2 regions of the Parvimonas parva genome follow, and region 1 is predicted to be linked to the other one. Evidence: predicted binding sites of a transcription regulator. Region 1 holds the regulator's gene; the other holds the start of a gene.

The links. The regulator HrcA, encoded in region 1, represses chaperone genes, less so after heat shock. The targets are predictions, from matches to a motif close to ATTAGCACTCNATANTATNGAGTGCTAAT.
Region 2: a site for HrcA is predicted at 9,904-9,932, ahead of groES (co-chaperone GroES). Genes of this name have one in related genera too.

What each region holds. Positions count from the first base shown of each region.
Region 1 is NZ_AP038371.1:589,187-601,312, forward strand. Features, by position in the region: gene ACKTSI_RS03125 (hypothetical protein) at 1-115, shown strand, start outside; gene ACKTSI_RS03130 (HAD family hydrolase) at 124-849, shown strand; gene ACKTSI_RS03135 (flavodoxin) at 1,060-1,488, shown strand; gene hrcA (heat-inducible transcriptional repressor HrcA) at 1,645-2,679, shown strand; gene grpE (nucleotide exchange factor GrpE) at 2,695-3,222, shown strand; gene dnaK (molecular chaperone DnaK) at 3,239-5,053, shown strand; gene ACKTSI_RS03155 (hypothetical protein) at 5,089-5,349, shown strand; gene ACKTSI_RS03160 (ABC transporter ATP-binding protein) at 5,717-7,453, shown strand; gene ACKTSI_RS03165 (ABC transporter ATP-binding protein) at 7,453-9,171, shown strand; gene ACKTSI_RS03170 (energy-coupling factor transporter transmembrane component T) at 9,225-9,917, shown strand; gene ACKTSI_RS03175 (ABC transporter ATP-binding protein) at 9,895-11,322, shown strand; gene ACKTSI_RS03180 (MptD family putative ECF transporter S component) at 11,312-11,890, shown strand.
Region 2 is NZ_AP038371.1:950,381-962,506, forward strand. Features, by position in the region: gene ACKTSI_RS04715 (hypothetical protein) at 1-579, opposite strand, end outside; gene ACKTSI_RS04720 (hypothetical protein) at 792-1,628, opposite strand; gene ACKTSI_RS04725 (HNH endonuclease) at 2,045-4,819, opposite strand; gene rlmD (23S rRNA (uracil(1939)-C(5))-methyltransferase RlmD) at 4,884-6,476, opposite strand; gene ACKTSI_RS04735 (ribonuclease E/G) at 6,476-7,555, opposite strand; gene ACKTSI_RS04740 (hypothetical protein) at 7,565-7,828, opposite strand; gene groL (chaperonin GroEL) at 7,955-9,586, opposite strand; gene groES (co-chaperone GroES) at 9,598-9,882, opposite strand; gene ACKTSI_RS04755 (pneumococcal-type histidine triad protein) at 10,091-12,126, opposite strand, start outside.

The DNA of each region.
Region 1 (12,126 bases):
AAATATTATAACTCCAAGAGGACTTAATTCATTGTATTATGCAATGATTATAGGTACAAGTGGAGTGGTTTCGCTTTTCTATGCTTTAATACTTATGAACTTTAGGAAAAAGTAGGTGATTGCATGTCTAATATAGCCAGTTTTTTTGACATTGACGGAACTATTGCGAGAGAATCTTTGATGATTGAACATTTTAAAAGACTTATAAAATATGAAATTTTAGATGAGAGCATTTGGGTCAATGATGTAAAGCAATTATATATGGAATATGTTAATAGATATGGGGCTTATGATGCTTATATTGAGGCACTTGCTGAAAAATATATTACAGATTTAAAAGGCTTTGACGTTGAATATAATAAGTTTATAGCTGAACAATCTGTTCAAAAAGTGTGTGAAAGAGTTTATCTTTTTTCAAGAAATCAATTAGAATTTCATAAAAAGAATGGTCATTTAATATTTTTTGTTTCTGGAAGTCCGGACTTTTTAGTTGAAGAAATGGCTAAGAAATATGATATTACAGAATATAGAGCTACAAAGTATCTATACGATGAAAATAGAAAATTTAATGGTAAAATTCTTCCGATGTGGGATAGTGAAAATAAAGATAGAGTTTGTAAAGAACTGATTGAGAAGTATGATATAGATATTGAAAAATCTTTTGCTTATGGAGATACCACAGGAGATTTATCAATGCTTAGAAGATTTGGCAATGCCTATACGATTAATCCGTCAAAAAGATTATTGGAAAAAATAAAAAATGATGAAGAACTTTCAAAAAAAGTAAATATAATCGTTGAGAGAAAAGACGTTATATATAAACTAAAGGCAGATGTAGTAACTTTATAATTTATATAGTATTAAAATAAAATTATTTTAATTATAAAAATTTTTAAAATAGTTGACAAAATTTTAGATTATTGTTATTATTATCTTGTAAAAATTATTAATTAAATTTACAATAAAACTAATATTGTTGAAAATTTAATTGTATTGTATTTTACTTTTAAATACAATAAACTTTTACTTTGTTAGTTAAAATTTAAGGAGGACTTTTAAATGAAAGTAGCAGTTGTATATTGGTCAGGTACAGGTAATACTGAAAAAATGGCTGATTGTATCGCCGAAGGAATTGAAAACGCAGGTTCAGAAGTTGAAGTAATTTTCTGTGATGATTTTGGAGCAGATATGTTAAATGATTTCGACCTAGTTGCATTTGGTTGTCCAGCAATGGGAGATGAAGTTCTTGAAGAATCAAGTTTCGAACCAATGTTTGAAGAAGTTGAAGAAGAATTAAACGGAAGAAAGATTGCTTTATTCGGTTCTTATGAATGGAACGAAGGACAAAAATGGATGAAAGACTGGAAAGTTAGATGTGAAGGAGTTGGAGCTAAAATCGTAGCTGAACCTCTTTGCGTATATGATTGTCCAACACCAGAAGACGAAGATGACTGTGTAGCATTTGGAGAAAAAATCGCTAAAGCATAAGTTAAATAGGTATTTAAAGGTAGCCTTAGGGCTACTTTTTTTGTGCATGAAAATAAATTTTAAATAAATTTTAAATAAATTTTAAATAAATTTGTTTTAAAACTTGACATAGGGGAATAATAGTAATATAATATTGTTAGCAGTCTAAGAGGTTGAGTGCTAAAAAGAGGTGATAAAATGCTTGATGATAGAAAATTGAAAATTTTATATGCCATAATAGATAGTTATATCAGTACTTCTGAGCCTATTGGGTCAAGGACAATTTCCAAACAATATGATATGGGAATAAGTTCAGCTACTGTTAGGAATGAAATGAGTGATTTGGAAGAGCTTGGTTTTTTAAACAAGGCCTATTCATCTTCCGGTAGGATTCCGTCGGATAAGGCTTATAGACATTATGTTAATTATTTATTATCTTCACATTTTGACGAAATTTCAAAAAATATGTATGGAATTGACGTTCTGGCAAAGCATATTAATGAAAAAAATAAGATTTTTAAAGAATCTGCGAAGATAATTTCTGAGGTTACAGAATGTATAACGGCAACTATGATTACAGATTATATGGATTGTTCTGTAAAGAGTATTGATGTTATAAATATAAGTGGAAATTATTATGTTTTGGTTTTAGTTTTTGACACAGGAAAAGTTGTTAATACCGTTTTTGATGTTAAAAACAGTATTAATGAAGAAATTTTACAAGAACTGATATTTTATTTAAAGAAATATTTAATAAATGTTAAAGTATCTGATTTGAATGAAAGATTAGAGTTTTTAAAATTTACTTTTGTTTCAAAAATTCCATTTATTACAGAAGTTTCCGGCTTGATAGAAAAAGAGGTTTCAAAAACTGAAAAGTCTGATATTGAGCTTGAAGGTATTTCAAATATATTTAACTTTCCGGAGTATAGGGATATGAATAAGGCTAAAGAACTTATTCATTTCTTAGAAGATAAAAATGAATTGGAAGATTTGTTTTTAAGTTATAATGGAAATGAAATTTATGTTAGTATCGGAAGTGAAAATAATAAAGACTTTTTAAATGAGAATACCATTGTTGCTACTTCTTATGATTTAGGAAATGGTAGTAAAGGAAAGATAGCTGTTATTGGTCCAACTAGAATGGATTATGAAAAGATAATATCAACTATGTTAAGTTTAAATGATAGAATGAATGATATTTTAAAATGACGGGAGGCGAAATAGTTGGAAGAAAATAAAGAAATTTTAGAAGATGAAATTAAAGAAGATACCGAAAAAGTATCTAATGAAAATTTAGAAGAAAATTCTTTTAATGAAGTTGAGGAAAAATTAAATTCAGAAATTGAAGAATTAAAAAATCAACTTTTAAGACTTCAAGCTGATTTTGTAAATTATAGAAATAGAACTGAAAGAGAAAAGTCAAATTCTATTATACTTGCAAATGAAGGCTTAATTTTGAAGTTATTACCTGTTTTAGATAATTTTAATAGAGCATTTATTCATCTTAATGTTGATGATGATGTAGTTAAAGGCTTTATTATGATTAAAGAGCAGTTTGAATCAATTTTAAAAACTGAAATGTTGGAAGAAATTGAAAGCGATGGTGCTGTTTTTGACCCGAATTTACATAATGCAGTTATGACTGAAAGTAAAGACGGAGTTGAAAGTGGTGTCATATTAGAAACTTTTGAAAAAGGATATAAAATTAAAGATAAAGTAATTAGACCTAGTATGGTTAAAGTTAGTGAATAATTAGGAGGAAAATATTATGTCAAAGATTATAGGTATTGATTTAGGTACAACAAACTCAGCAGTAGCTGTTATGGAAGGTGGAGAACCAACAATTATTGCAAATGTTGAAGGAAATAGAACGACTCCTTCAGTAGTTGCTTTTGCAAAAAATGGAGAAAGATTAGTAGGGGAAACTGCAAAAAGACAAGCTATTACAAATGCAGGAAGAACAATCATTTCAATTAAAAGAGAAATGGGAACAGATTACAAGGTAAAAATTGATGGTAAAGATTATAGTCCTGAAGAAATTTCAGCAATGATTTTACAAAAAATTAAATCAGATGTTGAAAGCTATTTAGGAGAAACTGTTTCAGAGGCAGTAATTACAGTTCCGGCTTACTTTACAGACAGCCAAAGACAAGCTACAAAAGATGCAGGAAAGATTGCAGGTTTAAATGTTAAGAGAATTATTAACGAACCAACTGCAGCTGCGCTTGCTTATGGAATGGATAAAGACACTGAACAACATAAAATAATGGTATTTGACCTTGGTGGTGGTACATTTGACGTTTCTATATTAGAAATAGGAGATGGAGTTTTTGAAGTTTTATCTACTAGAGGAAATAATAGACTTGGTGGAGATGATTTCGACGAAGTTTTAATGAACTATCTTGTTTCAGAATTCAAAAAAGAAAATGGAATAGATTTAAGTAAAGATGTAACAGCAATGCAAAGATTAAAAGATGCTGCTGAAAAAGCTAAAAAAGAACTTTCAACTACAATGACTTCAAATGTAAATTTACCATTCATTACTGCTGTTGACGGAGCACCTGTTCACTTAAATATGGATATTAAGAGAGCTAAATTTGAAGAATTAACTTCATCATTAGTTGATAAGACATTAGTTCCGGTTAGAGAGGCATTAAATGACGCCGGACTTACTGCATCAGAAATTGATAAAGTTCTTTTAGTAGGTGGTTCAACAAGAATTCCTGCAGTACAAGAGGCTGTTAAGAAATTAATTGGAAAAGAACCACAAAAAGATATTAACCCAGATGAATGTGTTGCTATCGGTGCAGCGATTCAAGGTGGAGTTTTAACTGGAGAAGTTAAAGACTTATTATTATTAGACGTAACTCCATTGTCATTAGGTATTGAAACAATGGGTGGAGTAATGACTAGATTAATCGAAAGAAATACAACTATTCCAGCTAAGAAGAGTCAAATATTTTCAACAGCGGCTGATGGACAAACCGCAGTAGATATTCACGTTTTACAAGGTGAAAGAGAATTTGCTCACGACAATACTACATTAGGAAGATTCCAATTAACAGGTATTCCTGCAGCACCAAGAGGAGTTCCACAAATCGAAGTTACTTTTGATATAGATGCAAACGGAATTGTAAATGTTCATGCAAAAGACTTAGGTTCAGGTAATGAACAAAAGATTACAATTACTGCATCAACAAAATTATCAGAAGAAGAAATCAACAAAAAGGTTAGAGAAGCTGAACAATTTGCTCAAGAAGACAAGAAGAAAAAAGAAGCAGTAGAAGTTAAAAATAACGCTGAATCTCTAGTATATCAAACTGAAAAGACTTTAAAAGACTTAGAAGGTAAGATTTCAGAAGAAGAAAAATCAGCAGTTACTTCAAAACTTGAAGAATTAAAAACAGCTTTAACAACTGATAATACAGAAGATATTAAAGCTAAAAATGATGCTTTAACTCAAGAATTCTACAAAATCTCAGAAAAATTATATCAAAATGCTAACCCACAAGGAGCAGAACAAAAGAAAGATGATGTAGTTGACGCTGATTACGAAGTAGTAGATGAAGAAGAAAATAAATAGATAAAAATCAAGGTAGTGCTTAGGTGCTACCTTTTTTGTGTTTAAAATCAACTCAGCTTTATGAATATGTTTTGATTAATGAAAATGGAGAGAAAGCTTTTACTCAAGTAGAACAGGGGGATATAGATATTGATGCTAAACTATATGAAAATTTAGATGGAAAAGTGTTTTTATTTACAACAGAAGGAAAAGTTAAAAATTTAGAAAAGGTTAGTAGAAATAAAATAAAAAAAGTTTCTCCAGAAGATATTTATAAATTTTTATTAGATGAAAATAATAAAAAGTTCTTATCATAGAATATTATTAATCGTTTAAAATTTTGGAAAAAGATAAAAAATCCTATAAAAGAATAAATTGACAATTAATTTTTGTAAAATAGTGTCCAAGAATATGTTAAAATTTTTAAGGCAACCTCAAATATTAGGTTGTCTTTTTTGTTGTTTATTTATATTTTTTTAAATCATTATTATTAAAAAATATTTCCCATATTATAAAATAAAAATAGAAATTGTTATCATAGATATTGAAAAGCAATATTGAAAGTGGTATAATAATTTTAAACGACGACAACGTCGTTGGGTAAAAATATTTTTTATGGGAGTAGTTAAAAATATTTTTGCTATATGGTATTTTATACCAAATAAAAAAATTTAGGAGGGTTAAATGAATATTTACAAAAAATTATTTAAGTATGTGCCTGACAAAAAATATCTTGTTTATATTGCTATTATAACGAGTATTATTTCATCTGCACTTTCAATGTTGCCTTATTGGTTTTTGTATAAGTTTTTAAATGAATTTTTGTTGAAAAAAGATTTTACACAGGCAAAATATTATGCAATTACCATTTTTGTTGTTATGCTTTTGCAATCTTTTGTTTATTTTGTTTCAGTAGGGCTTACTCATTTATTTGCATTCAGATTGGAAACAAATCTTAGAAAGGCAGGGATAAAGCATTTGATGAGTGCATCATTTGCATTTTTTGATGTTAATGAGTCAGGGAGAATTAGAAAAATTATAGATAATAATGCGAGTGATACACATATGATTGTTGCGCATTTAATTCCGGATATAACAATTGCTGTTATAACTCCAATATTTTTATTTGGAATTATGTTTGCAGTAGATTTATATCTTGGAATTGCTACTGTTATTTTATCAATTTTAGCTGGAATTTTTACAAAACTTATGTTTGGTGAAGTTGAATTTATGGATAAGTATAATAAGGCATTGGAAAGAGTTAATAGCGAGGCAGTTGAATATGTTAGAGGAATGCAAGTTTTAAAAATATTTAAAGCGTCAATTTTTTCTTTTAAATCTTTTTATGATGCCATTATGGATTATTCTAAATGTGCTTATGATTATAGTAAAACTTGTAAAAATCCTTATGTTATATTTCAAATTCTTTTGCTTGGAGCGTCTGCGTATGTAATTCCTTTTGCGATTATGTTCTCAAATGGTGGACAATCTAATATAGAAATAATGATTAAATTAATTTTCTTTACTTGTTTTGTAGGAACATTATTTGGTTGCTTTATGAGAATTATGTATGTTGGAATGCATCAATTTATGGCGACTCAAGCAGTAGATAAGTTGGAAAATATTTTTGTGGAAATGGGAAAAAATAATATTAATCATGGAAACAAAGAAGAATTTTCTAATTTTAATATAGAATTCAAAAATGTAACTTTTAAATATGATACAAAAAATATTTTAGAAAATTTAAGTTTTAAACTTGAAGAAAATAAAACTTATGCGCTTGTAGGTTCATCAGGTGGTGGAAAATCAACTATCGCAAAATTGATTTCCGGTTTTTATAATATTGAAGACGGAGAAATTTTGATAGGTGGTAAAAATATTTCTTCATATTCAAAAGATGCGATTATGAAGAATATTTCTTTTGTTTTTCAAAATTCAAAACTTTTCAAGACTACAATTTTTGAAAATGTAAAAATTGGAAATGAAAATGCAAGTTACGAAGAGGTTATGAATGCTTTAAAGCTTGCCAGATGTGAAGAAATTTTAGATAAGTTTGAAACTCGTGAAAATACAGTTATAGGCTCAAAAGGTGTATATTTATCCGGTGGGGAAACTCAAAGGATTGCCATTGCCAGAGCGATTTTAAAAGATGCTAAGATTATAATTTTAGATGAGGCATCGGCTGCATCTGACCCTGAAAACGAACATGAAATACAATTAGCTTTTTCTAATTTAATGAAGGATAAAACAGTAATTATGATTGCTCATAGATTAAGTTCAATAAGAAATGTAGATGAGATTTTAGTTATAGATAATGGAAAAATCATTGAAAGAGGAACTGATAAAGAGCTTATGGAAATTGGTGGAAGATATAAATTTTTACAAGATTTATTCTCTAAATCTAATGAATGGAGGATGTAATTATGAAAATGTTAAAAAGAATATTTCAATTAACTGATAAAGGTACGGTTGGAGTTGTAAAAGCATCAATTACTTCTTTTTTATCATATTGTAGCTTAATGATACCAATGATTTTATTTATGATATTTGTTCAAAATATTATTGAAGGGAAATCAAATAGTCTAGTTTTCTTTATCATCGGAATATTAGTTATGCTTGTCGTGATGTATGTAATTATGTCTATTGAATATGATAATTTATATAATGAAACTTACAAGGAAAGTGCAAATCTTAGAATTGAAATTGCAAATATTTTGAAAAATTTACCACTTTCTTTCTTTTCAAAACATGATATTTCAGACCTTTCTCAAACTATAATGAAAGACGTTTCAACTATTGAACATGCAATGAGTCATGCTATTCCAAAGGTTATTGGATTAATATTTTATTTGATTCTAATAATTGCAATGTTGATGTTCGCCAGTTTTAAACTTGCTCTTTGTATATTAATTCCAATTATTATAAGTACGAGTTTTATCTTTATTACTAAAAAAATTCAACTAGTTGGCAATAAAAGATATTATGATATAATGAGAGATATTTCAGAAAATTTCCAACAAGCTATTGAATTACAACAAGAGATAAAGAGTTATGGCCAAGTTGATAAATTTACTAAAGAAATATTTGAAAATGTTGAATATTCAGAAAAAATTCATATAAAAGCTGAATTTAAAATGGTACTTCTTCTAAGTATTTCTACTAATATTCAAAATTTAACTCTTGGTGCTACCATTTTATTTGGAACAATGTTCTATTTGAATGGTGAAGTTTCTCTTCTTTATTTTGTAGCTTTTATTATGTGTGCATCAAAGATAATTGATGCTGTAAACGGTATGTTTGCAAATCTTGCAGAGCTTATGTATTTAGATGCAAATCTACAAAGAATTAAAGAATTAAGAACTGCTGAAGTTCAACAAGGAGAGCCTAAAAAATTAAATAATTTTGATATAGAATTCAAAAATGTTGAGTTCGGATATGGAGAAAATAAAGTAATTAATGATATTTCATTTATTGCAAAACAAGGTGAAGTTACCGCATTAGTTGGGCCTTCAGGTTGTGGAAAAACAACAGTTCTGAGATTGATGTCAAGATTGTATGACTATGATAGCGGAAAGATACTTATAGATGGAAATGATATAAAGGGTGTTGAAACAGAGAGTCTTTTTGAAAATATTTCAATAGTTTTTCAAGAGGTTACACTTTTTAATACTTCAATTTTAGAAAATATTAGATTTGGAAATAAAGATGCTACTGATGAACAAGTAAAAGAGGCAGCAAGACTTGCTAATTGTGAAGAATTTATTGAAAAATTACCTGAAAAATACGATACTTTAATTGGAGAAAATGGAAGTAAACTATCAGGTGGAGAAAGACAAAGAATCTCTATTGCTCGTGCATTTTTGAAAAACGCTCCAATAGTTTTACTTGATGAAATTAGTGCAAGTCTTGATGTTGAAAACGAAATGAAAATACAAGAAAGTTTAAATAAACTTATTAAAAATAAAACTGTATTAGTAATTTCACATAGAATGAAGTCTATTGAAAATGCAAATAAAATAATAGTAATGGAAAATGGGAAAATGGAATCTCAAGGGACACATAGTGAGCTTTTAGAAAAATCTAAAGTTTATAATACTATGGTTAGAAATTCTAATTTAACAGAAAATTATAGTTATTAGGATATGGGTGCTGTTTTACAGCACCTAAATATCAAATTTAAGGAGGAGTTAGTTTGATAAAAGAGCGTAGAATAAATTTATTTATTTTGATTTTTATGAATTTAATTTTCGGTTCTCTTATTCCTCTCTGGAGTAATTTTAAAATTGATTTAATTTATTTTTGCATTTGTTCCTTTGTTTTAATTTATAGCGGAAAGATTAAAAGATTTGTGAAATTTTTAATTTTTTATCTTGTTTGTGTATATATAACTTTTTTTGTAAAGCTACCAGATACTTCCTTTTTTTCTTTTATTGGCTTTGTAGTTTATTCAAATGTAAAAACTTGTTCAATATTTATGATTGCAACAATAGTTGTATTGGATACGAGAACAAGTGAATTGATTTATATTTTAGGGAAATTAGGTCTAGGGAAAAAAATTAGATTTGCTTGCACGATCACTTTAAAATTTATTCCGATTTATTTTGCTGAAAAGAGAATTATAAGAAATGCATTAAAACTTAGAGGAATAGATATTTCATTTACCAAACCTTTTAAAAGATTTGAATACTACATTGTTCCAACTCTTTTTAGAGCATCTAATATTGCATCTGAAATGACTGAATCAGCATATACAAGATGTGCAATGTGCACAGATAATATGCATTCAATTTATTATAAAAAATTTGATATTGTTGATTTTATTCTTATTGTAGTATTAATTGCACTTATTGTTGCTTGGGGAGGTGGATTTATTGATAAAATTTAATAATGTAAGTTTCACTTATGAAGATTCGGATAAGAAAGCATTAGAAGATATAAATTTTGAAATAAATACAGGAGAGTTAGTACTTATAACAGGAGCATCAGGCTCAGGCAAATCTACGATATATAAGTGTATAAATGGACTTATTCCACATATTCACGATGGAAAACTTTTAGGAGAAATTTTTATTGATGATAAAAATACTAAGGATTGTAAAAATTATGAATTATGTAAGATGATAGGATCTGTTTCTCAAAATCCAAGAGGACAATTCTTTACGGATAATACTACCTCAGAGTTGGCTTTTACTTTAGAAAATTTGGGATATGAAGTAAAAGAAATTTTAGAAAAAATAGATAATATTTCTAAATTTTTTGGACTTGAAAATATATTAAATAAAAATGTTTTAGAAATTTCAGGTGGAGAGAAACAAAAAATATCTATTGCTTGTGTTTCTATCTTAGATGCCAAGACTTTGATATTTGATGAGCCGTCTGCAAATTTAGATTATCTTGGAATCGAACTTTTAAAAGAAATTTTTTCAAAATTAAAAGAAAATGGATATACGATAGTTGTTGTTGAGCATAGAATTTTTTATTTGAAAGAATTACTTGACAGATTAATTCATATAAATAACGGAAAACTTATAGCAAATTTAGAGAGAAAAGAGGCTTTAAATTACAGAGCAGATGACCTTAGAAGTCTAAATCCTTTTGATGAAGAATTGGTAAAAAAAGAAAGTTATAAGCAAGATGAAAAAGTTTTGGAAGTTAAAAATCTTAAATTTAAAGATATTATAAAAGATATTTCCTTTGATGCGTATAGAGGAGAAATTATTGGACTTGTTGGGAAAAACGGAGTAGGAAAATCAACAATTTCAAAATTAATTTCAGGAATATATAAAAAGAATTCTGGAGGAATTTTTAGTTCAAAATTACCTTTTGTTTTGATGCAAGATGTGGATTATCAATTATTTTCAGAAAGTGTATTTTCAGAGTTTTTGTTGTCGAATAAAGATTTAAAAGAAGATGAAATCTTAGATATGTTAAATATTGTAAATCTTTATGAAAAGAGAAATTCTCACCCTTTTTCTCTTTCAGGAGGAGAAAAACAAAGATTACTTATGGGTATTTGTGCTAAAAGTAATTCAGATGTTTTGATTTTAGATGAGCCTACAAGTGGATTAGATTTTAATAATATGCTTGTAATTTCAGATATTATAAAAAATTTATCAAAAGATAAAGCGATAATCTTAATTTCACATGATTATGAATTATTGTCAAGGGTTGTAGATAGAGTGATATTCCTTGAAGAAGGAAAAATTTCACAAGATTTTGTTTTAAAAGAAAGAAATCAATTAACTAATATTTTTCAAAAAATAAAAGGAGGAAAAGAAAATGAAAGTTAAAGATTTGATTTTAGTTGCTATTTTAGGAGCAATAAGTTTGGTTGTTACAATGATTGTAACATTTGCATTATTCCCATTAGGAGCATTTACTCATTGTATTAGTCCGGGAGTTGCAGGTTTGTTTTCAGGAACCGTTTTTGTATTTATGTGTAATAAAATTGGTAAAAAGGGAAGTTTCTTTTTGTTCTCAGCAATTTTTTTAATAGTTATGGCAGGAGCAGGTTTCTATCTACCATGGATTATTTCTTATACAGTTTCAGCAATTATTGGAGAAGTTATTCTTAGCAGTGCAGGATATAAAAATAAAATTGCACAATTTGTCGCTTTTGGATTGTTACAAGTAGGTAGTGAATGTGGACAAGTTATCCCTGTAAATTTCTTTTTGCAATCATTCAAAGATACTTGGATTGGTAAAAATGGAATGACAGAGAGTGCTTTAAATGAAATGATAAAATATTCATCAGGAACTTATGCATTAATTACTTTGACAATAGTATTTGTCCTAGGTGGTATTGGTGTTATAATCGGAAATAAAATTTTAGAAAAACATTTCAAAAAAATAAAATAATTTTTTAATTCCTTCAAAGAGAGATATGTTTACAATATATCTCTTTTTTGTTTTTTTTTTGTAAGAATTATGTTATAATAAATACAGTTTTATGGTTATTGTATAAAAGTGTATTTATTTCATCATATTTACCATTTAAAGATTATCTAAAATGAAAATATGATCTAATAAATGTAGTTTTGTTTTCTTATAAAAAACTGCATTTATTTTATTGTAGTTGTTTAATTAACTTTTAG
Region 2 (12,126 bases), 360 kb from region 1:
TCTTTTATTAATTGAACAAATTAAATTTTCAAAAATTTTTTCTACCATTTCAGAATCTATATTAAAACTTTTTTCTTCTATTTTTCTTGATATACCGGCAAAATTTTCATATATATAAAATTTAACTTCTCCCAAATTATTTAAGGTAACAACTTCTTCTACAACTTTAGAAACACCTAATTTTTTCAAATGTTTTTTAGATGAAATGTTTACATTTTTTAACCTCTTATCTATAATTTTTACACAAAAAATTTCAACAAATCTAGTAAATGCAATGTTTAACCACAAAGAAAATTCATAAGCATCAGAATTTTTATCAAAAGTTTTAAGTTTATGGTAAATAATTGAGCCTAAAATATCAACATCACTAATATAGTCAACAATATCTTCAAAATCTAAATAATCACAAAAAGCCTCTTCATAACTATACTCAAAACCTATCCCTAAGTCTTCTTTAAAACCCAATTTTTCACAATCATTAATAAGTTTAAAATAAATATCCTGAAATTTATAATTTGTAAAATCTCTAAAAACAGACTCCCACTTAACTGCAAAATCATAAATTTGTTTGTTTTCCATAAAATCACCAACTTACACCTTTATCAAAATCACTTAAATAATTATTTTAATCTCCCAATCTCTACAACAACCTCGCAATGCCTCGAGTCGACACTATGAATAAAAAGTCCATTTTTACGTTTTCGCAAACATATCATATGCACTTTATACTAATAAGTATTTAGAAACATCTCAGATTTTTCAGATTCATTAAGTTTTCTATAATAAGATGCTTAAATATTATTTTCGTTATACTTGATAAACTTTATTACATCTTTTAAACTATAAATTTTTTTACCATTTGCCTTTAAATAATCATATTTTTCTGCTCTTAAAAAACCACAAATAATTATAGATTGTGTACCCTTACTAACAGTTTTATACAACTTTCCTCTATTATCATTAACAAATTCTTTGACTAAATTTAAATCTAAATTATCTATATTTTTTGAGAAATGTTGGTATATATAGCATCTTAACAGTTCTTTTTTTGAGACTTTATGAAATTTTCTATTCTCTTGGTTTTCATTAAAATATCGTTCTCTAAATTTACTTCTTTCAATAGTTGGAATATCTGTGTCGACATCATCCCAACCTTCAGGTAAATATTCCTGTGGAATCCCCTCTACATTTAAAAGAACTTCCCCTTTTTTTAAATAGAAAAGTTTTAAACATTGTTCATATATTAAAGCTTCTTTCTCATTTAAGTCTTTTTTTACAATTTCGTATTCGATTCCATATAAATCTTGAATTATAGAATATTTTTCAAACCTTATATTATTTGCAAATTTCCCATTTTTATAGTTTTGAATATCTGTTAAAATATGCTTATATCTTTTGCTTGTTCCTTTTCCAACATAAAAAATTTTTCTTGGTGTTGTTTTCGTATACCAAATATAAATGTAGAAACGTCGTTCATTAGAATAATTTTTATCTACAATATATCTATTGCACTCATCTTTAAACATATAGTATAGTTCTTTTACATCTGTATCATATACTCCAGAGTAGCACAAATCTTTGTTTTCAAAATCATTAGTTACTCTTTTTGAAAAAACATCAATATTCATATCTTTCTCCAAATCCTATTCTCTTGTCATCAATACTAGAGCCTCCACATGTTCAGCATTGTCCAAACTTACATGTACCCAACATGTTCACATATTTTAGCCTTGTCATGCACATAAATATACTTTTATAATTAACTCTTACTTTTTTATTTGAAATAATGTAATTTTTTTCTTCCATTAATTCCTCTTGAATCAGTGGCAAGTTTTGTACCTGATATTTCATATACTCTAATGTTGTTTTTCTGATTTGTTCAATATATCTACCTTCCATCCACCGATAGTACCTTTGTCTCCAGCTTTAAAAGTATGATATAAATACGCATTTTTATCTGCCATTGCGCTTTATAATCAAATAAACTCACAATAAAATCTCTTGAATCCACTATCGGCTCACTATGACTTAAATTATAATATAACTATCGTTTTACGAGTTTATAGAATTGAGCTCTCCTTTTCTCCACCTGTTTTTCTTTCCCTTTATATATAGCACCTCTATTCCAGTTGTTTTCAATTTTTACATAATCCAATTTATAAACAATTATCTCAAAGATTTTCCCATCTATCCCTTGTATCAATTTCATAAATTCTAAAAAATATCTCTCATTAAAATCTAACGCTGTAACAGAATTTATTCTTTCGACAATTTGAGAGATATTCTCCAAAAGTATTATCTTTGTTTTCTTTACATCCGTTTTATATAATTTCTTTATAGCGTATAAACTAACATCCCACCAATGTTCCGTTAACAAATCTAACTTAATTCCTTTATCAAATGCATCTATAGCACATTCAGGTGCCATCATTATTAATGATGAATACATAGTTGAAATTTTATCAAGATTGTTCTCAATGAAAGTTCTTGCCAATTTACGATTACCAATGTACAAAATATCACATAATTCTGTTATTTCATGGCTATAACCCCAACTATCCTTTGCCTTTTCAGTCAATTTATTCAAATCAACAGAATCGATGATTCTTCTCGCTTTTTTTATATCATAATTACCTACAAGGTCCATAATTGGTTGTATAGTATGCCAATCTCTAGGCTGACAATTCACAATAACTTCAGAAAATTCCTTTTCCGGAATCACCGATACTATCAACTCTGCAGATTTCTTTTCCATACTTGTAGTTCTATGCCTACCCAACAAGCTAAAACCACATATATATTCCAAGAATTCAAAGTCAAATAAATAAATTGCCTGTAACATATCTTTTATAAAGTATTCTGAATATACAGGAATCAACTTTTGAACCTTATTATGGATATACTCTGGATTAGTATGCATTACAGAACAAAGAAAGCATGTTATATCTTCAATATTTGAAATTGAAGCTGACTCACAAAATTTATCGATAGCATCCTCCAACATTTTTCCTACAAGCAAATATTCCTCTTTAGTAAGCGAGCAAGTCAACCGATTATATAAGTTTCCCCAAGAATATAGTTTAGGGTTTGTTTCTATTAACATTGATTCTTGTAGACATGTCCAATTAATTCGTCTAGCAATTTTTCTATGCAGATTAATATCTACATTTCTCAAAGTATTTATCAAATTTGAATATGCATATGCCGTTTCATTATCTGAATTTTGAATCCAGTCAAGAAACAACTCATTGTATTTGTAAAAATAATATCTCCCGTTTCTTTCATATTGCAAATCAAAAACTTTTTCAATAAAATAAGCTATTTCCATCCGTTCCTGAGAAGAATTAATACAACTTATATCATCTAAAGTAGAAACTATCATTTTCTCAGTAATGAAAAATTTGCTTGCACTATAAAACAAATTATAACTACTCATGCCATTACACAACCAAACAAGCCCCAGTGGAGAAATTTCTTTTTTAATAAAACTCTCTTCAATAAAACGTAGTAAAATTTCTTTTTTATTTTCTTTACTATCTTTGAAAAATAATGCAATAATCACTTTTGCGCTTTCCATATGAACAATCCTGACATCATCTTCAGAAAGCAAAATCATTTTATTTACCAAGTAATACAGATCTTCTTTACTCCAAATTAACGAAGCATCAAACTTTTTTAATTCGTTACATACCCAACTGAAGTCAACACTGTGATCTAATCTTAATATTTGAAAAACTGCAATCGTTGCTGCCAATAGATTACGGTTATTGTATGAGCAAAATGTTTGATAACGCTCTTTCATGTTTTTCCAGCCACCTCGCAATATATAGTTAAACTGCCAAGGAGTTATTGCATCATTTGCAAGTTTCAAACGTCGTTCAATCGGTTGATCCAAAAAGTTAATTCCAACACTCTTATCATACTTGTGTACAATTGAACTTATTTTCTCTTTTTTCTTTAAAAAATCAGTGTATATAAGCGCAACTGCTTCTTTATTAGTTAATAATATTGTATCCTGCTTAACAACTGATGAAATTGTCTTTGCTAACAAGACTTTTACATTTAATCCTGCTCGTCTCTTTAATTCATCGACTACCTTTTCCGACAATTGCTGTGCGTCATCAATTAAGTACAAAGATAATTCGCCATTATCTCTAATACCAGTTACATCAATATCTTCTATTGCCTTGCATTCATAAACTTTCCAATTATTTTTGTAAAAATCATAAGCCACTTGATAAATACATATAGATTTTCCACAGCCAGTTTCACCTTCCAACACCGTGTAGTCCACAATTGATAATTGTTGTTTTATTTTCTCAACTTGTGGAAAACGAGGACAAGCTTCAACATCTGCTGGAGTTAATCGATATCCCATAATTGCATGTGACAAATCTCGTTGATAAGAAAAATCTAACTCTTTCCAAATTTCTGTATTAACTGGTTCATAAAACGTTTCTTTTGTTTTTTTTAGACCATCAATTATTCTTAATATTTCTTCTATATGTCCACGCGCTTTTTCATGATAAAAACGTAAATTAGCAGCAGTAAAAAATTGATTTGTTTTTCCGATATTGCATGCTGGACAAGAAGGCAAATAATTTTCAATTGAATCTACAATGAAACCTTTTTCATTTAACTCGATAAGATATTCCCTTACTTCATCATCAATTTTTTCTCGCTGATTAGAAGGAATAATATGATCTATGTGCATATCACGTTGCTGAATTGTTCTTCCACAATACACGCACTTTTCTTTATACGACTTAAACATAGCTGCACGTAAATACGAACTATCTTTTCTATATGGGTGAAACATTTCATTAACCTCCAATCAATAACTCTGAACAATAAATTTCAAATCATTTTTACTTGATACAAATTTATTTAATCATATGAAAATACTTCAACGCATCCAAAATAGCTTCTTCCTTTTCAATTGGACACTGTGGTATTTTCTGTTTCTCATTTTTTGAAATATTATAATGTTCCCTAACTTCTAAACCATGCTTTTTCTTAACTTGTGCAATGTACAGAGTAGATACTTTAAACCCAAACTTTTCCAAAACATAGTTTTGAATTTGTTTATATGTTGCCTTACTTTCTGCACTTGTTAAGTCCATATCATCCATCGGAAGTTCTACACTAATATATTTCTTAGAATCTAGTTTGGAAAGCAGCGTGATTACTTCCACGTGTGCTGTTCTACTGAACATATCGCATAGTTTTACTTTTTGCAATTCAAAGCCACCGTCAATGAAAAGTTTTAAATCTCTTGTTAATGTAGCTCCGTTACAGCTTATATAGACTAATTTTTTTATATTGCTTTTCAATATTGTATCTACAACTTTTTTATCCAATCCCTTTCGTGGAGGGTCCACTGAAACTATGTCTATATTTTTTGTTTTTAGTATTTCTTCGATTTTTTCTTCACTTTTCCCATAGATGAATTCTACATTTTTAACTTCATTCAGTTTTAAATTTTCTTTTGCATCTTTTACTGCATCTTTTACGACTTCAACGCCGATTACTTTTTTGAAATTTTCTGCAAAGTATATACTTGTCGTTCCTATTCCTGAGTAAAGGTCAAGCAAAGTTTCTTCCTTATTTTCTCCTAAAAATTCTTTTGCTATTTTATATAAATTTTCAGTTTGAAATTTATTTACTTGAAAAAAGCTCTTTGGAGAAATATTAAATTCATATTTTCCGATTTTATCTATAAAAAGTTTTTTTGAAAATACACAAATACATTCATTACCCATAATTATACTTGCTTTTTTAGGATTTATATTTACATATCCACTAACTAAATTTTCGTAAATCTTTAAACTTTTAACAAAATTTTCAACTTCTTTTGTATTTTTCTTTACAACAAAGGTAATCATAATTTCAGAATTAAAATTTGCTCTTATACTGATATTCTTCAAAATTCCCATATCTGTATTAACATCATAAGACTTTATTTTAAATTCTCTTAACTTTTCTTGTAAAAATGGTAAAAATTCATTGATGGCTAAATCACTAATCGGACAGCTTTCAAGCTTTAATTTATTTTCTCCATTATCTACACAATAGCAAAGTTCAAAATTTTCATTTGTCTTTAATTCTATCTTATTTCTATAATTAAGATTTTTTTCATTTCCTAAAATTTCAACATTTCCCAATTCAATTTTAGTATTTTTTCTAAGATTGTTTAAAAACATTTTTTTCTTTAATTCAAGTTCTTTTTCATATTTCAAATTTATAAAAGGATATATATCCGTTAAGTTTTCATCATATTTATTTTCTCTAAATTCACTAAACTTTACATAATTTTTTACATATCCATTAGAAAAATTTTTCTTTTTTTGTGTTATTTCAACATCAACAATATCACCAACAAGTCCACCTTTTACAAAAATTATTCCCTCATCGCTTTTTGCAACTCCAAGTCCTTCATTAGTGTTGTCTATTATTTCTAAATTTTTTATTTCCATTATTTGCCTCTCTGTCTTGTTATCTCATATAGTCCAAGTTTTGTAAATCCGTGAAAATTCCAAATTTTATTGTCTAAAACTTGTATTTTACTAATTTTTTCTTCTAAAATTTCTTTTTCTTTTGCTTTCATATTTATAAAATCAACGATTATTATCCCTGAAATATCTCTAAAAGAAATTTGCCTTAAAATTTCATCAATAGCAATTAAATTTACACTAAGTGCATTTTTACTTTTATCGCTTTCACTTGTCTTTCCTTTTGAATTTACGTCTATAACAGTAAGCGCCTCTGTTTTTTCTATTACTATATTTATATTTTCAACTTCAACAACTTTTTTGTTTAAATTTTCAAGATAAATCCCAATGTTATAGTCATATTTTGGAGAATATTCTTCATCAAAAATCAATTCATTTTTTAAAAATTCATCATTTTTAAATTTTTTATACAACTCTTTTTCATTTAAGATACAACTATATTTTTCATTTTCAATTAAAAAGTCTTCCAAAAAATTTTCTTTTTTATATATCAATTTTGGAACCGGTAAATTATTTATACTGTCCACAATTTCTTGCATTTTTTTCAAATTTTCACTTATATCATTTAACAAAAATTCTTCATCACAATATACAGACTTCGTCCTCAATTTTATTGAAAAATTTGATTTTAAAGCCTTTATTTTATCAATATCAAATTTAAAATCTTTTAATTTTTTTGAAATCAAAATTTCTTCACTATTCTTAAATGAAACAACTGAAAAAAGAGAAGAAATTGAAAAATTCATTGAAACATTAGGCGCCTTATCTCCTGCGTTTATCTTATATATTTTAACAAAAATCACATCTCCAACTTTGATTTCTCCAATGGTATCTTTAAAATCCAAAAATCCGTTTTTTCCATTTTTAAGCTCAACAAAAAAACAATGTAGTGCTACAACTTTTTTTACAACTCTTACTCTATAAATATCTCCTATTTCAAAATCACTAATTTTTTTTACAAAATAGGAATTCAATTTGCTATCTACAACTTTTCCATATTCAATTTCTTCTTCATCTTTATGTATAAATAAATAATCTTTCAAAATTTTCTCCTATTCAATGTATTCAAATTTAATCTTTTTTTCAAAATATTTTTTCATAGGTGTAGAAAAACAAACACAAAAAATATAATTAAGTTGTGCAAGATTGTAATTATACTCTAAAATATTTTTTTTATTTTCTTTTAAATCTTTATTTTCACCTAAAACTTTTAAATTTTTTAAAATTTTATTAAATTCATATAAATAAAAACCTTGATGCATCACCAAAATAGTAATACAAATTAAAAATATAATATTAAAAAATAAAATAATCATAAAATCTCCATAAAAAAAGAACTTAGACATCATCTAAGTTCTATTTTACCATAAATTTAAATATATTCAAAATTAAATTTTAATTTTAAAAGATACTTCAACTGAATCTTATGTGTAGATTAAGGCCTACATATATCCCATTCCGGGATTCATTCCGCCAGGCATTTGTCCCATTGGTTCTTCTTTAGTAACATCAGCAACAGCAGCCTCTGTTGTTAATACCATTGATGCAACACTTGATGCATTTTGTAACGCTGACCTTGTAACTTTTGTAGGGTCAACAATTCCGCTTTCAAGCATATTTACATATTTTTCATTTAAAGCGTCAAAACCAATTCCAACTTCTGCATTTTTAACATTTTCAACGATTACAGAGCCTTCTAAACCTGCATTAATAGCAATTTGTCTAACAGGTTCTTCAAGTGCTTTAACAATTATGCTAACACCTGTTTTTTCATCTCCATTTGTTTTTTCAAGAAGTGCTTTAACTCTTGGAATTACATTTAACAATACAGTTCCACCACCAGGAACGATACCCTCTTCAACTGCTGCTCTTGTAGCTGCTAAAGCATCTTCAATTCTTAATTTTCTTTCTTTTAATTCTGTTTCTGTTGCTGCTCCAACTTGGATTACAGCAACTCCACCTGCAAGTTTAGCAAGTCTTTCTTGTAATTTATCTCTATCATATTCAGAATCGCTTATTTCAATTTGATTTCTAATTAATGCAACTCTTTCTTCGATAGCTGATTGTTCTCCTGCTCCATTTACGATAACAGTAAGTTCTTTTCCAACAGTTACTCTTCTTGCTCTACCTAACATTTCAATAGAAGTTTCTTTTAATTCATATCCTAAATCTTCTGAAATAACTGTACCACCTGTTAAGATAGCAATATCTTGTAACATATCTTTTCTTCTATCTCCAAAAGCAGGTGCTTTTACTGCTACACAGTTAAATGTTCCTCTTAATTTATTAACAACAAGAGTAGCCATTGCTTCCCCTTCAACATCATCAGCAATAATTAAAAGTGGTTTTCCTTGTTGAACGATTTGTTCTAAAACGGGTAAAACTTCTTGAATATTACTAATCTTTTTATCAGTAATTAAAATGTATGGGTCTTCAAGTTCAGCTTCCATTTTTTCAGTATTTGTTACCATATAAGGAGAAACATATCCTCTATCGAATTGCATACCTTCAACAACATCTAAAGTTGTTCCCATACTTCTTGATTCTTCAACAGTTATAACACCATCTTTACCAACTTTTTCCATTGCATCTGAAATTAGTTTTCCAACCTCTTCATCAGCAGCAGAAATTGATGCTACTTGAGCAATACTTTCTTTTGTTTCAACAGGCTTTGAAAATTCCTTAATTCCTTCAACTGCCTTTTCAACTGCCTTTTTAATTCCCTTTTGAATAATCATAGGATTTGCTCCAGCAGCAACATTCTTTAATCCTTCTCTAATAATTGCTTGAGCTAAAAGTGTTGCAGTAGTTGTACCGTCCCCTGCAACATCATTTGTCTTAGTAGCAACTTCTTTAACAAGTTGAGCACCCATATTTTCATAAGGGTCTTCCAATTCAATTTCTCTTGCAATAGTAACACCATCATTTGTTATAAGAGGCGCACCGAATTTTTTATCTAAAACAACATTTCTACCCTTAGGTCCAAGAGTAACTTTTACTGCATTTGAAAGTTTATTAATACCAGCTTCCATTCCATTTCTTGCATCTTCGTTAAATTTAATTTCTTTAGCCATTTAAAAACCTCCTAATCTTCAACAACTGCTAAAACATCAGCAATTTTTACAACAATATATTCTTTTTTATCAAGTTTAACTTCAGTTCCTGCATATTTAGAGAAAATTATTTTATCTCCAACCTTGATTAAATCTTTTTTATCTTCATCTTTTAAAATTTCATCACCAATTGCCAAAACTTTTGCAACACTTGGCGCCTCTTTTGCAGAAGTAGGAAGAACAATACCAGAGCTTGTCTTTTCTTCTACCTCAACCATTTCTATAACTAATTTATCTCCTATTGGTTTTAATTTCATAATATCCCTCCTATTAAAGTTATTAGCAGTCTATTAACTTGAGTGCTAATTGATTACAAATATATTATACCACATAAAAAACATTTTACAAACATATTTACAAAAAAAGTTTTTAATTAAAAAATTTTATTTAAATGAAACTTATTTATTTACAAAAAAATCACTCAATTAGATTTTACTCTATTTGAGTGATTTTAAATTTAGAAGATTACTTCTTTTTGTTGTCTTTTTCTTTCTTATTTTCGTCTAATTTTGTTGACTTATTAGTATTTAATTTTTCTTTTTTCTTTTCATCAACTTTTTTATCTTCAGACTTATGAATGGTATTTTTATTTTTATCTTCATTTTCTACATCAGAATTTTCATTATCTTTTTTAGCTTTTTTTGGTGCTTCTGGTAGTTTCTTTTTATATCTGATTTTTCCATTTACTTTTTCAAAATCTGCTAAACTAAATTTTAAAGTCTCACCATTTATATAAACATAAGCAATATTTCCAATAACCTGTACATCCAATTTATCTTTTAGATTATAAACTTTCATAAGATATTTTTCTACTTCTTCTCTATCAACAGTTATTTTAGACTCAATTTTTGCATTTGGATTTTCAATTATATATTTTAGAGCAGATACAATTTCTTTTGCAGTACAATCACCATATTGACCAGCTTTTGCATTTTGAATAATTTGTTTTATGGTTATTGCATGATAGTGATTTCCGTGTAACCAATAAAATATTCCTTTTGTAACTCCATTTGAACCATAAACTGGTAATGTTGTATCTAAATCTCCATAATGTCTCATTGCTCTAAGATTATTGTCAAGATATGGGATTACTTTATCTTTTATTTCCGCTTTTACACTTTCGTAAGTAAATAATTCATTTTCATCTACACCAATATCAGAGTGGTCACTTCCTTCTTTGATATATTCTGCATTAGGATAATGACTTCTTGGATTTTCGTGAACAACTGCAACCTCTTTATCTCCAACATATAAATGCCAATGATCTCCATGATCTACGATTCTTGTTACACCTTTTGGCCATTCAAATGGTTTTTCATTTCCATCTCCGTGATTACCTTGATATTCTCCAAATTCAGCATCAGGATAAAGTGATTTTGGATTAGTATATGTGATGCCTTCATTTCCTTTTGAATCGTAAATATGATAATGATCTCCGTGTTTTAAAATCTTTACTATATCATATCTGTCAACAGCATTTTTTCCCAAAACATTTATTATATTTAGATTCTTTCTAGCTTCAAATAATTTTTCACTAGCACTTGGAACATTAGGTTTTTCATTTTCTGTATTATCTTGAGAATCACCATGATTTCCTTGATATTCTCCAACTTCTACATTTGGATATTTTGAAGTAGGATCAGTATAACTGATATACTCTTTACCACTTTCAGTATAAATATGCCAATGATCTCCATGTCTTAAAATCTTTACAACTCTATCTTTTTTCTCTTCAATAATATTATCATGTGAATGGTTATTTGAATCATCTCCGTGATTACCTTGATATTCTCCAAATTCAGCATCAGGATAAAGTGATTTTGGATTAGTATATGTGATGCCTTCATTTCCCTTTGAATCGTAAATATGATAATGATCTCCATGTTTTAAAATCTTTACTATATCATATCTGTCAACAGCATTTTTTCCCAAAACATTTATTATATTTAGATTCTTTCTAGCTTCAAGTAAATTTCCACTAGCACTTGGAACATTAGGTTTTTCATTTTCCGGACTTTCTTGAGAATCACCATGATTTCCTTTATATTCTCCAACTTCTACATTTGGATATTTTGAAGTAGGATCAGTATAACTGATATACTCTTTACCACTTTCAGTATAAATATGCCAATGATCTCCATGTCTTAAAATCTTTACAACTCTATCTTTTTTCTCTTCAATAATATTAGCATGTGAATAGTTGTTTGAACTTCCTCTATTTCTATTAGAACTATGTGAGCCTACATAATTTCCAACAGTAATATTAGGAAACATACTAGATGGATTTTCATAAGTTAAATATTCATTCCCATCAGCAGTATAAACATGCCAGTGATCCCCATGTTTTAATATTGATGTTACATTTAATCCTCTTAATTTACTCTTTGAAACAACACTAACAAGAGAAAGTGAATTTCCATCTCCCAATTTTGAAGGGTCTGTATAAGTAATATGTTCTTTACCGTCTTTAGTAAACACATGCCAGTGGTCTCCGTGTTTAT